DNA from 2 places in the Robertmurraya sp. GLU-23 genome. Region 1 is predicted to be linked to the other one. Evidence: riboswitches for the same ligand, from Rfam matches in the RefSeq annotation. Region 1 holds a riboswitch; the other holds the start of a gene.

Evidence for each region. A riboswitch is a leader RNA that binds a small molecule or an ion and turns the genes downstream of it on or off. The one in region 1 is predicted to bind cobalamin.
Region 2: it holds a riboswitch for cobalamin, as region 1 does, so the genes downstream of both, cbiB (adenosylcobinamide-phosphate synthase CbiB) here and ACVBAX_RS22000 (helical backbone metal receptor) in region 1, are expected to answer to the same signal.

What each region holds. Positions count from the first base shown of each region.
Region 1 is NZ_JBRKCV010000020.1:30,194-33,372, reverse strand. Features, by position in the region: gene ACVBAX_RS22010 (aminotransferase class V-fold PLP-dependent enzyme) at 1-127, opposite strand, end outside; gene ACVBAX_RS22005 (glycerol-3-phosphate acyltransferase) at 335-892, opposite strand; cobalamin riboswitch at 1,139-1,326, shown strand; gene ACVBAX_RS22000 (helical backbone metal receptor) at 1,470-2,447, shown strand; gene ACVBAX_RS21995 (FecCD family ABC transporter permease) at 2,410-3,179, shown strand, end outside.
Region 2 is NZ_JBRKCV010000013.1:88,323-91,501, reverse strand. Features, by position in the region: gene ACVBAX_RS18455 (Ig-like domain-containing protein) at 1-56, shown strand, start outside; gene ACVBAX_RS18450 (class D sortase) at 60-626, shown strand; cobalamin riboswitch at 761-947, shown strand; gene cbiB (adenosylcobinamide-phosphate synthase CbiB) at 1,149-2,114, shown strand; gene cobD (threonine-phosphate decarboxylase CobD) at 2,089-3,168, shown strand; gene ACVBAX_RS18435 (bifunctional adenosylcobinamide kinase/adenosylcobinamide-phosphate guanylyltransferase) at 3,147-3,179, shown strand, end outside.

The DNA.
Region 1 (3,179 bases):
GGTCAACTCTTCTCTCTGTATCAGACTTTGGATGTTGTGGGATCTCTTCGACAAAGGTACGATAATTTAGTTTGTGTATTTGCTCCATTTCTTCTTCGCTTCTTGCAATCTTAAAAAGCAAGCCCATTTGGTTTCCCCCTATACTCTTTCTTTTATATTGGCTGTTTTCGTAAAGTTTGTTGTTTTGGAAAAATCCCAGAAGCCGGATTTTTCCCCGCATAACGCTGAGTTTATTGGTCTATTTGGAGAGTAGCTCTTTTCTAAGGAGGATAAAATCCTGATTGGCTGCTGAAACATATAGTTTAATTCTGACAAAGTGTATAGCAACAATGTTTTAGAAAAGAGCCTTTATATTTGTTCGATGAGCAAAAAGAATCGTGATTATTGTGAGTACGATTATTCCGACGGATGTGTATGTATAAGTTTCAATAAAGAAATAGATCGGAAGAATGCATAGGCTTAGTAGACCAGACATAGTAAAGCTGCGGAACAAGGGATATGTGAGGCCGAAGCTTACGAGAATGACAATGGTTACGGTCGGTTCAAAAGCAATGATTCCTCCGAGAAAACTAGAGATCCCTTTTCCTCCCTTAAAGGAAAGGGTGATGGGCCAAATATGTCCTATAAGCACCAATAGGAATCCAACTAATTGAATCTCCTCTGAAAAGCCTAGCATTCTGCCAAGAAGGATAACCGCCGCTCCTTTAGACGCGTCTCCTAAAAAGGTAGCGACAAAGGCCGTCTTATTTAAACTTCGCCCGATATTACGAGCACCTACGTTTCCACTACCTACCTCCCGAATATCAATCTTTCCAAACAGTCTTCCAATAATGTATCCAAACATGATGCATCCAATAAAGTAGGAAACGAAGAAATAAACCACTACTACCATAGAACATGACCTCCGCGCTCTGTTGTATATATTCCATATTATGCTAAGCAAAACCTCTTCACAATAAGAAGTTACTGTCCACCCCAGACGGACAAAACAACCCCAAGTGTCCACGAGCGGTGACAGACACCCTCCGTGGACATTTTGGCCATTTTGTCCACGAAGGGTGTCTGTCACCTTTTTGTTAAAAAGGGGTTGCGTTTTTGGGGTTTTGTTGGTGTATAATCAGACGTAGCAGAAAATTTCATAATTCGACTAGTAGTAGGTGTCTTCATAACTGAAGACTTAAAAAGGAAGTTGGTGAAATTCCAACGCGGTCCCGCCACTGTAAATGGGAGCAAGCTGCAAGTAATGCCACTGTACGTGAACGTATGGGAAGGTTGCAGCAAGCAATGACCATAAGCCAGGAGACTCGCCTATTGCTATGCACCGAATTTCCTACGAGGATAGGAGTGGTGTGGCAGACTGTTACCTATTATTTTATTTCCAATTAGTGTAAAACGTCTATCATACCAGCATCTTCCTGCCTCTGTAGGAAGATGCTTTTTATTTTGTACATATCACAGGGGGAAAGAACATGCGTCAAAAATTTTACGCACTATTTGCATTACTCGTACTATCACTAGGAATTCTTGCTGGTTGTGGGAGCACAACTGAAAACACAGAAGAAAACCAAAACACAGAAGGTCAAACGGAACAAAGTGAACAACAAGCCGCCTTCCCACTTACACTTACAGATGCTTTAGACAATAAAGTGGTAATAGAAGAAGAGCCAAAGACCATTGTTTCATTAATTCCAAGTAACACAGAAATCGTGTATGAGTTAGGTCTAGGTGAGAAAGTAGTTGGTCTCTCTGATTATGACAACTACCCAGAAGAAACGGCTAAAGTTGAAAAAGTCGGCGGCATGGAATTTAATGTGGAAAAAATTGTTTCATTAAATCCTGATATCGTCTTAGCACATGAATCTTCCGCTTTATCTGCAGAAGCGGGGCTTACTCAATTAAAAGATGCTGGAATCACCGTGTTTGTTGTGAACGACGCAGTGAATTTTGAGGAAGTGTACGAAACCATTAACCTCATCGGACAAATGACCGGAACAACAGAAGAAGCAGAAGCATTAACAACTGATATGAAAACCAAGCTTGAAGAAATTAAGGAAAAAGCGGCAACTGTTACTGAAAAGAAAAATGTATTTGTAGAAGTTTCACCAGCACCAGACATTTACACACCAGGGAAAAACACGTTCATGGATATTATGCTTCAAGTGATCAATGCAGAAAATGCAGCAGGAGATCTAGATGGCTGGGCGAGCATCGACCAAGAATCGATTGTTGAGAGAAATCCAGACGTGATCATCACTACGTACGGCTACTATTCAGAAGATCCTGTAGGTCAAGTAACTTCTAGAGAAGGCTGGACGGATGTGACTGCCGTGAAAAATAAGCAGGTTGTAGATGTTCATTCCGATCTTGTCACACGACCAGGGCCAAGGCTCGTTGAAGGGGTAGAGGAACTTGCAAAAGCCGTATATCCGGAAGTATTTAATAACTAATCGAATAGCAGCCTACTTAATGGGTGCCTCGTTTCTCCTATTGGCTATAGTACTAGGCATCTCACTAGGAACCGTGAAAGTTCCAGTTTTAAGTACGATTCAAATATTACTTTCACAACTTTTTCCGTTTGTTTCACTAGATGGAATTGACCAAATGCATGTCAACATTGTTTCGAATATTCGCCTGCCAAGAGTCATCTTAGCAGGACTTGTTGGAGCGGCTCTAGCTATTGCTGGAGCTGCCTTTCAAGGTTTACTCAGAAATCCACTGGCAGACCCTTATACATTAGGAGTTTCCTCGGGTGCTTCAGTTGGAGCAGTTGTTACATTGTTTTTTCAACTGTCCCTTCCAGTCATTGGGGCATTTACCCTTCCTGTTCTCAGTATTTTGTTCTCTTTTATCACTATTTTCCTCGTTTTAGGTTTTGCACAAAAAATAGAGCGATCGATGCGGGTGGAGACGATTATCTTAACAGGAATCATTTTTAGTTCCTTTCTCGGTGCCCTTATCTCATTAATGATTGCCTTAACAGGTGAGGAGTTGCGTCAAATTATTGGTTGGCTACTAGGAAGCGTTTCCATGAGAGGGTGGGTATACATAAAAATTATTCTCCCATTCTTCCTTATAGGATCAGCTATCTTAATTTTTAACGGTAAAGAATTAAATGCGATGTCGTTTGGAGAGGAAAGAGCTCATCATCTAGGAGTGAATGTCCAACGAAGAAAGCATAT
Region 2 (3,179 bases), on a different contig from region 1:
TAGGAACGGCATTCGTTGTTCTTGGACTAGTGGTCAGAGGAAGAAGGAAGGTATAAAAGTTGAGAAAATGGATCGGAAATGTACTGTTAGCATCAGGGGTATTTGTTTTAGCTTACGTAGGTTTGCAGCATGGATACCAGTTCTATCTTGAGAAAAAGATACTTTCCGAAACAATCGACACAGCGGAGGCACTTTTGCCTTCTGGTGTTGTAACTAATCAAAAGAGTGTGTTGAACGACATGAGGCTCGTTATTCCAAAGCTTTCACTCGATATTCCCGTACTAGAAGGGGCAACAAAGGATAATCTCCGGGTTGCTGTCACTCATCTAGAAGGAACGGGACGAGTTGGGGTAGAGGGGGAAAACAGTGTAATCCTTGGACATCGCTCGTTTGTCACTGGAGAGTTCTTTAGTGAGCTTGATAAGCTAAAAGAAGGGGATACATTTTCAATCACCTCCTCATCTATTCAGTTTGAGTATGAGGTGATCGAACAAAAAATCATTGAACCCTCCGATCTTAGTGTTCTTTCTGCAACACCGGACGAGTCACTTGTTACGCTCATCACCTGTCACCCAAGGTACTCAAGCAAGCAGCGACTCGTCGTTATTGCCAAGCAAAAAGGATAGAAAAGTCAGAGTATGGTAGAAAGAAATTTCTATCATACACTGGCTTTTTATTCATTTGTTACAACAATTAAATTAATGTAATAGATTACCTTGTCATTCCCTGTTTACAAGATTAGTATTAGAATATGAAAAATATATATTGTGCAAGAATAGGCGTACTTCTTTTTTAGAAGTCTAGGGAAGTTGGTGAAAGTCCAACGCGGTCCCGCCACTGTATATGGGAGCATACTGTAAAAACCACTGTGCAATAAAGAAATGCATGGGAAGGTACAGAAAGCAATGACCATGAGCCAGGAAACCTGACTATCTCTTGACACCGTGTACCTACGAGGATAGGTGGTGTGGTCGGTTTCTTACATAAGGAAGAAGCTTATTCCAACATCTCCATTTCTATGTGGAGATGTTTTTTTATGCAAAAGTGGGCCAGTTTCATCCTCCGTAAGCTGGTGTTGCTACGCAACTAAGGCTTTCTTCGGGTGGAAACTGTCCAACTTGTTAAATATTTATGAAGGAGGGTTTATCATGTTTCTTCAACATTTATTCGCAATGACGATTGCTTATTTTATTGATTTACTTCTCGGTGATCCCATCGATTGGCCACATCCGGTGAAGTGGATCGGAACACTGATTTATAAGCTCGAGAAAAAGTGGAATAAAGGAACGCGGAAAAAATGGAACGGAATCGCTATGGTAGTTACGCTTCTCTTGCTCGTCGTGGGGATTACGATCCTAATTACGATGTTAGCTTATCAAGTTCATTTTATGGTCGGAATTATGGTTGAAGCGGTGATCATTTGGACGACGATTGCACAAAAAAGCTTAAAGGAAGCAGCGATGACGGTGTATGGTCCGTTAAAAAAGGGAGATCTAGTGGAAGCTCGTCACAAGCTATCGTATATCGTTGGTCGTGACACGGATCAACTTGATGAACAGGGTGTGGTTCGCGCGACAATTGAAACGGTCGCAGAAAACACAAGTGACGGAGTAACAGCTCCACTTTTTTGGGCGTTACTCGGTGGGGCGCCCTTTGCGATGTTATACCGGGCAGTGAATACTTGTGATTCCATGGTTGGTTATAAAAATGAAAAATATATGGAGTTTGGCTGGGCATCGGCAAAGCTTGATGATTGGTTAAATCTGATTCCAAGTCGCCTAACCTCTATCTGCATGTTGTTCAGTAATAAGCCAGTTCAATCGACTGTTAAAGAGTCAGCTAAAATTGTTCTCCGTGATGCCAAAAAACATCCGAGTCCAAACAGTGGATGGGGAGAAGCAGCCGTAGCTGCCTTACTTGGGATTCAGCTTGGAGGCATCAACTTTTACAAAGGCATTCGCTCCGATCGAGCCAAAATGGGAGAACCCTATTTTCCTGTTACTGGAGAGCATATTTTACAAACCAATGGTATTTTAACTCGAACAGTACTCACATTTTTACTTTTATTATGGATTGGAGGGATGATCGTTGAAGTGGCCTACGCACGGATCTAATCCACAATTTTTATATAAAGCACTTCATCTTGACATGCCTGAATCAGTGATTGATTTTAGTGCCAATATTAACCCGCTCGGCCCACCAGCCATAGTAAAAGACAGGTGGAATGAGCTGTACTCGCTTGTATCTGATTATCCCGATCCAACGGCAGAAAGGCTCACAGGTTTGCTTGCAAAGAAAGAAAGCGTAAGAAAAGAGCAAATCTTAGTGGGGAACGGAGGGGCGGAGCTTATTTCTTTGGTCGGACGACTGCTCTCTGGTAAAAAAGCGCTTATCGTACAACCAGCCTTTTCCGAATACGAAGAAGCATGCCGAGTGAATCAATGTGAAGTACGCTATCACCTGATGGATGTTGACAGCTGGGAATTACGTTTAGATGAATTACTAGTGAACTTACGTGAAGTAGACGCTGTATTTCTGTGCAATCCAAACAATCCAACGGGAATGTTTTTTCCGAAACTAACGATTGAGATTCTTGCCCGTGAATGTGCTAAATATGAAACCATGCTTATTGTCGATGAAGCCTTTTACGACTTTGTGTCAGAGTACGAATCAACCGTTTCCTGCCTTCAATCCTGCGAGAACATGATCATTCTTCGTTCGATGACAAAAATGTTCAGCATTCCAGGGATACGACTTGGGTACATCATTGCAAATGAAGCAATGCTTTCAAAGCTTAGGTCTAATAAACCGCACTGGAGTGTTAATGCGATAGCCATGAAGGTGGGGGAATGGTGTTTGTCAGAAGAAGACTATGTAAAACAAACCATTCATCTAATAAAAAATGAACGGGAAAGGCTTATGTCTTTTTATCGTGAAAATGAGTTTTTTTACTCCCCTTCATACGTAAACTTTTATTTATTAAAAGATGACAAAATCCGCGATCAATTTCCCTTTTTCCTTTTTTTAATGAAAAAGGGGATAATTCCACGGCATACAATGAATTTTCCTGGACTAGACGGAAAATGCCTGCGACTGGCAATTAAGGGGCCGACCGAGCATGAAAGGTTATTAGAGGTGATGAAGGAATGGCGGAAGCTGGACAGCTGATTTTTATCAGT